Regions from separate parts of the Thalassotalea fusca genome, predicted to be linked through region 1. Evidence: predicted binding sites of a transcription regulator. Region 1 holds the regulator's gene; the other holds the start of a gene.
What was found. The regulator sigma-54, encoded in region 1, starts transcription at its own class of promoters, with help from an activator protein. The targets are predictions, from matches to a motif close to GTTGGCACGNNNNTNGNNT.

Region 1 (4,441 bases):
AATACTGCTGGCGTCAGCTTCCTTGTTGCCAAGCTTTACTGTGACCTTGGCATCAAATGCCTGACATACTTGCGCTAATTTGGTTGCCGCGCGAGCATGTAATCCTAGCTTATTGGTTATCGTAATCTGTCGCTGAAAGTTTGGCATGGTGTTTCCTAAATTACAGCTCAATATCTCTATGTCTTGATTGAACGTCTGAACGTTCTTTCTTAAGATTCTTCGCTAGCAATTCTGCAATGTATACGGAACGATGCTTTCCACCTGTGCAGCCTATTGCAATCGTGATATAGCTACGGTTGTTGCGTTCAAGGTGTGGTAGCCATGTCATCATAAAGCTATTAATTTGCCAAATAAACTTTGTCACGATAGGTTGGCTTGCAAGAAAATCTTGCACGGGCTGATCTAATCCTGTGTAGGGTTTTAGTTCTTTTTCCCAGAAAGGGTTTGGAAGAAATCGGGCATCAAATACGTAGTCTGCATCTTTTGGGATTCCGTGTTTAAAACCGAAGGATTCAAATACGACAATCATAGTGCCAGTTTTCTTACCTAATATGCGTTCACGGATCATGTCTGCCAGCTGGTGTGGTGATAACTGGCTGGTGTTAAAATATAAATTAGCGCGACTGGCAATAGGTTCCAGTAGCTTTTTTTCCAAAGAAATAGCCTGATCTAATGCAATGTTTTTGCGGATCAATGGGTGTAATCGTCTTGTTTCGCTAAACCTACGAATAAGGTCTACATCTTCTGCGTCCAAATAAAGAATACTCAACTCAACATTATTGGGTAAGTAATCAAGGATTTCTGCGACATCGGAAGGTTCGTCAGGCAAGTTACGTACATCGATACTTACTGCAACAGTTTCATAGTCGTTAATTACTGTATGCGTTAAGGCTGGTAACAAATTAACGGGGATGTTATCAACGCAGTAATAGCCTAAATCTTCCAGAACTCTTAAGGCAACACTCTTGCCCGATCCAGAACGGCCACTAACAATAATTAACTTCATTTAAGGGGTTCCTTGGTAGGTTTGTTATACCTTAACAGAAATGTATGCACGCTACATCTATCAATGGTTGGTTTGCTGTACGAGCGAATACAGTTCATGACTGGTTTCACATTTTCTCGCTTGTTTGCAAATTCGTTTGTCGCTAAACACCTGGGCAATACTTTGCAAAGTACAAAGGTGCTGCTGGCATTGTTCTTCAGGAACAAACAAAGCGATAAAAATATCAACCGGGCGATTATCGATAGAGTCAAAGGAGACAGGTTCAGATGTTGTCACTAATACCGCAATGACTTTCTCCGTATTGGGCAAGCGTCCGTGAGGTATAGCAATGCCATTACCTATGCCGGTAGAACCCATCTTCTCACGCGTAATTAAACTATCGAGTAACTCAAAAGTTGTAGAGCCACTGATGTGTTCAGCGGCTTTCTCACTGATGGTTTCAAGTATTTTTTTCTTGCTAGTCGCTGGGACTGCACATAACGTGCAGTCCTCGGTTAATATTTCATGTAACTTCATAAGGCGTGTGAAGGATTATTACTTCTTTAGTATTGGTTTAATTTGCCTTTGTACTTAAGTACTTGGCGATCAAGTTTATCGATAAGAGAATCAATTGATGCATACATATCGCCATTTTCGGCTTTACCGTGAATTTCAGTACCATTCAAATGTAAAGTTGCTTCGGCGATTTGACTTAATTTTTCAACTGTTAATACGACATACACGTTATTGATATGCTCAAAATGTCGTTCTAGCTTGGCAAATTTCTCATTAACGCATTGGCGAAGTGAATCGGTGATTTCAACATGATGACCTGAAAGATTAATCTGCATATGCGTATTCCTTATCGTTGGGTGAGTTAAAGTAAACTTTTTCGTTGGTTTGAAGGTGGAATAGACAAGGACTCGCGGTACTTAGCTATCGTTCTTCTCGCAACATTTATTCCTTGTTCAGCGAGTAGCTCTGCCATTTTGCTGTCGCTTAGTGGCTTAGCGGGTAGTTCGGCTGCAACAAGTTTTTTGATTAATGCGCGGATAGCTGTCGATGAACATTCACCGCCATTTTCCGTGCTTACATGACTCGAGAAGAAAAACTTCAACTCAAATATGCCTCTCGGAGTATGCATGTATTTTTGTGTGGTAACACGAGATATTGTTGATTCGTGCATATCTACAGCTTCAGCAATATCATTTAAAACCATCGGACGCATCGCTTCAGGGCCATGTTCAAAAAAGCCTTGTTGGCGTTGCACGATACAATTAGACACTTTTAATAAGGTTTCGTTTCGGCTTTCTAAACTTTTAATGAACCATTTAGCTTCTTGGAGATTAGAGCGAATGAATTGGCTGTCCGTGGTCGATTTCATTGAACGAGCCATAGAAGCATACTGTTGGTTAACTGTTAATCGAGGCGCAGTATCAGGGTTTAATTCTACGACCCAGCGACCATTCTTTTTCTCAACAGATACATCCGGTACGATGTATTGATCGTCACCTTTAATTACGCTATCACCAGGGCGAGGATCCAAAGACTGGATTAATCGAATAACTTCACGTAGTTGGTCTTCTTTTAAGCGTGTTTTACGCATTAATTGACGATAGTCACGATTACCCAGTAAGTCGATGTGCTCAGACAATACCACTTTACTTTCTTTTAACCATGGCGTGGCAGGGTCGAATTGATTAAGTTGAATTAATAAACACTCAGAGATAGAGCGAGCGCCAACGCCAACGGGGTCAAACATGTTTATACGCTTGATTACTGCTTCTACTTCATCAACTTCTACGTCTTCGACACCTAAGCTCTCTAGAATATCTTCGGCGGTAACGGTTAAATAACCAGCGTCGTCGATTGCATCGATAATCGCTGTGGCGATTGCGCGATCTGTTTCAGTAAATGGCGTTAAATCCATTTGCCAACGTAAGTGATCTTGAATAGATTCTGTGGTCTCACCTTGATAAGTGTAATCATCTGAAGGGCCAACGCCGCCACTCGATACACCTGCGCTAAAGCTTTCATCCCACGTCGTATCAATATTCAACTCTTCAGGGATATCATTTTTATCCATTGCTTCGGTCGTGGTGATTTCATCAGCCGAAGGCATGGCGTCTTCAGAACCATCGGAACTAGCATTATCGGATGAGTCATTTGATTGTGCTGAAAACGCTTCTTCGAGGTTGTCAGGTTTATCTTCTTGGTTAGTTGGAGCTGATTCATCTACTTCCAGCAATGGATTGCTTTCTAGCGCTTCTTGGATTTCTTGTTGTAAATCCAATGTCGACAATTGCAACAGTTTGATTGCCTGTTGCAATTGTGGGGTCATGGTGAGTTGTTGACCTATTCGAAGTTGCAGAGTAGGGCGCATCTAAAAACTTACTTTCCTGTTATTGTTATTAAACATAATTAGCTGGATTACCTTAACTATAACGTGAATTGTTCACCGAGGTACACATCTCTTACGTGTTGATTCGCAAGAATTTGATCTGCGTCACCCTCAGCAATTAACTCACCATGACTCACAATGTAAGCACGTTCACATACATCGAGCGTCTCTCTTACATTGTGGTCCGTAATGAGAATACCTATACCGCGCATTTTTAAGTGTAGAATAATTTTCTTTATATCTCCTACGGAAATAGGGTCTACACCAGCAAATGGTTCATCTAATAGAATAAATTTAGGATCAGCGGCAAGTGCGCGTGCAATTTCAACACGACGCCTTTCACCACCAGAAAGGCTCATCCCAAGATTATCCTTTATGTGTGAAATATGAAACTCTTCAAGCAGTTGCTCAAGCTTTTCTTCACGTTCTACTTCTGTGAGCGATTTACGTGTTTGCAATATCGACATAATATTGTCGTATACACTCAGCTTTCTGAATATCGACGCTTCTTGAGGCAAATAGCCAATGCCTTGTCGCGCTCTTTCATGCATTGGAAGCAGTGTAATGTCTTCATTATTTAGCGTAATACTTCCGCTATCATTTGGTACCAGACCTACAATCATATAAAACGATGTAGTTTTACCTGCACCATTAGGGCCTAGTAGACCAACAATTTCACCTGCGTTAACAGACAATGAAACATTTTTTACTACACGTCGCCCTTTGTACGCTTTTGCGAGTGCATTCGCAACTAGTACTGATTCACTCATCTATTTTTTCTTCTTTTCTAGATGCTGCGGCTGTAAAACAGTCTCAACCTGTGCATCATCGTCACTCGATGCGTTGACCTGTTCAGTTCTGAAATTGTAGGTGATGGTATCACCCGTCATTTGTGTACCGTCTTGCTCAAGGTACGCATCGCCAGAAATGATGATTAGGCTATTAGCCGGATCATATTTGATTTCATTTGCTTGTAAATTGATGGGGGTTCCATCGGCAAGTGTTCGGCTAAATTTTGCAGGACTACCTTTAGCAATATAAATTTTTTCCTTAGC
Region 2 (4,441 bases), on a different contig from region 1:
ATCCATGCCTTTCTACCTAGCCAAACTTCCAGTTCAGCAAACTGATTCGTGTGAAGTTCGTGTACCCAAAAATAGAGATAGCTAAAGATTAGCACTCCAAAACAAATAGGCCAGTTAGAAACACAAAACCGATGTATTGCCTTTATAAGTAACAAATATTAAACAAACACATTAATAACCAATTAAACAATGACATAGGCGTACCATTAGTGAAAACACTTTTAAATATTTGCACTTTACTGACATATGTTTAAGACATGTCTTACACGCTGAAATGAAAGGTCTTACCCGCCACATCGCCAAATTTACGCCTGTTGCTCTATAGCGTTTCGTAGGTAGTTTCAAATAATAAAAAAGCCAACACTAGAAGTGTTGGCTTTGTTCAAAAAATAACGTTGGAACGACTATTTGTTATTTCTTGTTGCGACTCTCGCGTTTACGGTCAGATTCTTTTAACCATTTCTTGCGAATGCGGATATTTTCAGGCGTCACTTCCACTAACTCATCGTCATCGATAAATTCTAGTGCCTGTTCAAGTGTCATTAATACTGGCGGGGTTAATACTTGCGCTTCATCAGTACCTGACGCACGAACGTTAGTCAACTGCTTACCTTTAAGCGCGTTAACCGTTAGATCGTTGTCACGACTATGAATACCGATGATCATACCTTCGTATACTTCTACACCGTGACCAATCAATAAACGACCACGCTCTTGTAAGTTAAACAACGCATTGGTTAATGCTTTACCTGTTGCGTTAGCAATCATTACACCGTTCAAGCGTTGACCGATCTCACCACCTTTATGTGGACCATACTGCATAAATGTGTGATAGATAAGGCCAGAGCCAGACGTTAGGGTCATGAATTCAGTTTGGAAGCCAATTAAACCGCGACTTGGCATGATGAAATCCATGCGAATACGCCCTTTACCATCTGGCGCCATGTCAGTCAGTTCAGCTTTACGTAAGCCCATTTTTTCCATGATCGAACCTTGATGCTCTTCTTCAACATCAATTGTCACTGTTTCATATGGTTCTTCTATCTGACCATCGACTTCACGCATAATAACTTCAGGACGTGAAACAGCAAGTTCATAACCTTCACGACGCATATTTTCAATTAATATACCTAAATGAAGTTCACCGCGACCCGATACTTTGAACTTATCAGGATCATCTAGTTGTTCAACACGCAATGCAACGTTGTGAACAAGCTCCTTTTCTAATCTGTCTTTGATATTACGAGAAGTAACAAATTTACCATCTTGGCCAGCAAAAGGAGAAGTATTTACCTGAAACGTCATTGTTACAGTAGGTTCATCAACTGATAGTGCCGGTAGAGGCTCTACTTCAGTAGGACAACAAATTGTGTCAGAGATTTTCAGCTCACCTAAACCTGTGATAGCAATAATATCGCCCGCTTGCGCTAACTCGGTTTCATGACGTTCTAGCCCTAAATAACCGAATACTTTGCCGACTTTACCATTGTGAACTGGACCAGCTGCAGTTTGAATCGTAACTTGCTGATTAGGTTTTACCGAACCACGAGTAATACGACCAACACCAATAACCCCTAAGTACGAACTATAATCGAGTTGCGAGATCTGCATTTGGAATGCACCCTCAGGATCTGCATTAGGTGCAGGCACTTGATCTACGATCGTTTGAAAAAGAGGCGTCATGTCTGTACCAACTTCGCCTTCTTCCAATGAAGCCCAACCATTTATTGCAGATGCGTAAACAACTTGAAAATCGAGTTGTTCATCAGTTGCACCTAAGTTGTCGAACAAGTCAAAAACTTGGTCCATTACCCAATCAGGTCTCGCACCTGGCTTGTCGATTTTATTAATTACAACTATCGGTTTTAAGCCTTGCGCAAATGCTTTTTGTGTTACGAAGCGTGTTTGCGGCATAGGGCCTTCTTGTGCGTCAACAATCAGTAATACTGAATCAACCATTGACATAACACGCTCTACTTCACCACCAAAATCGGCGTGACCAGGAGTGTCTACTATATTTACGCGATAGTCATTCCAATTAATGGCTGTGTTCTTCGCTAAGATGGTGATACCGCGTTCTTTTTCGATATCGTTGGAATCCATGACACGTTCTTCAAGGTCTGTTCTTGAATCAAGCGTCCCTGATTGATCTAACAGTTTATCAACCAAGGTCGTTTTACCATGGTCAACATGCGCAATAATTGCGATATTACGTAATTTATCTAACACGGGCGTTTTGCTCATAGGGCTATAATTGGGCGCGTATTGTACAGGAGTTGTTTAGACAAATACAGCAACATTACACCTAACACAACGCTTTCCAAGATATAAAAGTTCTCGAACTAAATAATGGTGCAAAAACCGCTAAATTTCCATTTCCGGCTATAATAGATTTATTCTAAAATCGCGACTGCACCACAAGTGCACACATGACGCACCATTTTAGTGCATGACAAAAAAACTCATTTAAGAAACTCAAACAAATTCAATTAGATAATGTTTGGCACGATTTTAGCTATTAGTTGCACCAATGATTTTATTTCAATTTCGAACCACACTGGAGAGACAATATGTCACAAGCAGTATTAGATTTAATTAAGGAAAACGACGTTAAATTTGTTGATTTACGTTTCACTGATTCAAAAGGTAAAGAGCAACATGTGTCACTTCCTCATCATCAAGTTAATGAAGACTTTTTCGAAGAAGGAAAAATGTTTGATGGCTCTTCAATTGCTGGTTGGAAAGGCATTAATGAATCTGACATGGTGTTAATGCCTGATGCATCAACAGCTGTATTAGATCCATTCACAGAAGAAGTAACGTTAAACATTCGCTGTGACATCGTTGAACCTACAACAATGCAAGGCTATTCGCGTGACCCACGCTCTGTTGCAAAGCGCGCGGAAGAGTACATGCGTTCTACAGGTATTGCAGATACAGTGCTAGTAGGTCCTGAACCAGAGTTCTTCGTGTTCGACGACGTGAAATTTCATACTGACATGGCTGGTTCAATGTACAAGATTGACGACAAAGAAGCAGCATGGAACGGCGCAACAAGTTACGAAGACGGAAACACCGGTCACCGTCCAAGAGTGAAAGGCGGTTACTTCCCAGTAGCTCCAGTAGACTCTTCACAAGACCTACGTTCAGCGATGTGTTTGGTAATGGAAGAAATGGGCTTAGTTGTAGAAGCGCATCACCACGAAGTAGCTACCGCAGGCCAAAATGAAATCGCTTGTCGTTTCAACACTATGGTAAGCAAAGCTGATGAAGTACAAATCTACAAGTATGTGGTACACAATGTTGCACACGCATATGGCAAGACAGCTACATTCATGCCTAAGCCATTAGTAGGTGACAATGGTACTGGTATGCATGTTCATCAATCACTTGCGAAAGATGGTGTTAACTTATTCGCTGGTGATAAGTACGGCGGATTATCTGAAACCGCTCTATACTACATCGGCGGTATTATTAAGCACGCTAAAGCACTAAATGCTTTCACTAACGCTTCAACTAACTCATACAAGCGTTTGGTTCCGGGTTTTGAAGCGCCAGTAATGCTTGCATATTCTGCTCGTAACCGTTCTGCGTCTATTCGTATCCCAGTAGTACCTAGCCCTAAAGCACGTCGTATCGAAGTTCGCTTCCCTGATCCAACTGCTAACCCATACCTAGCGTTTGCTGCTATGTTAATGGCTGGTCTTGACGGTATTAAGAACAAGATTCACCCTGGCGATGCGATGGATAAAGATTTATATGACCTACCTGCTGAAGAAGCGGCAGCGATTCCACAAGTTGCTTCGTCTTTAGAAGAAGCTTTAGATGCGCTTGACGCTGACAAAGAGTTCTTAACAGCTGGTGGCGTAATGGATAGCGACATGATTGACGCTTACATCGGCTTAAAGCGTGAAGAAGTTGAGAGATTAAATTCGACAACTCATCCTGTTGAATTTGACATGTATTACAGCGTGTAATTATATGTCTGTATAAAAAAAGCTCACCTTGGTGAGCTTTTTTTGTGGCTAAATTTTAATAATTTAGATAGATTTAAGATATAGCTACCGAAATAGGATATTTTAATTGGCTAGATTTGGTACTTTCTGCATTGCCTTAATAATGTTGCTCTGCCTGTCAGAAGCTTTTGCTACGTCTAGCAAAATATATGTCTGGCGAAATGCAGACGGTGTTCTCGTCTTTTCTGACAGCCCAAAACCAGGCGCTGAAGAAGTCGAAGTGGACGAAAGCAATACCATGAGCTCCTCCATCGATACCTCTATTCTCGATATAAAACCCAAAGAGATAGAGGAAAACTATCAAGTCGAAATAACGCAACCAGAAAATAACGCAACCATTAGAGACAATACCGGTTCAGTATATGTGTCCGGTAGAATTAAGCCCATCTTTAAGAAAGGTTTGAAGATCAAACTGTATCTCGATA

Region 2: glnA (glutamate--ammonia ligase) is a predicted target of sigma-54. The motif match lies at 2,500-2,518, and genes of this name have one in related genera.

Annotation. Positions count from the first base shown of each region.
Region 1 covers NZ_JBQRUN010000016.1:26,600-31,040, reverse strand. Annotated here, with positions in the region: gene ACSLUK_RS16235 (HPr family phosphocarrier protein) at 1-147, opposite strand, end outside; gene rapZ (RNase adapter RapZ) at 161-1,006, opposite strand; gene ptsN (PTS IIA-like nitrogen regulatory protein PtsN) at 1,067-1,522, opposite strand; gene hpf (ribosome hibernation promoting factor) at 1,549-1,836, opposite strand; gene ACSLUK_RS16215 (RNA polymerase factor sigma-54) at 1,863-3,368, opposite strand; gene lptB (LPS export ABC transporter ATP-binding protein) at 3,425-4,156, opposite strand; gene lptA (lipopolysaccharide transport periplasmic protein LptA) at 4,157-4,441, opposite strand, start outside.
Region 2 covers NZ_JBQRUN010000005.1:293,802-298,242, forward strand. Annotated here, with positions in the region: gene typA (translational GTPase TypA) at 412-2,244, opposite strand; gene glnA (glutamate--ammonia ligase) at 2,571-3,977, shown strand; gene ACSLUK_RS09005 (DUF4124 domain-containing protein) at 4,120-4,441, shown strand, end outside.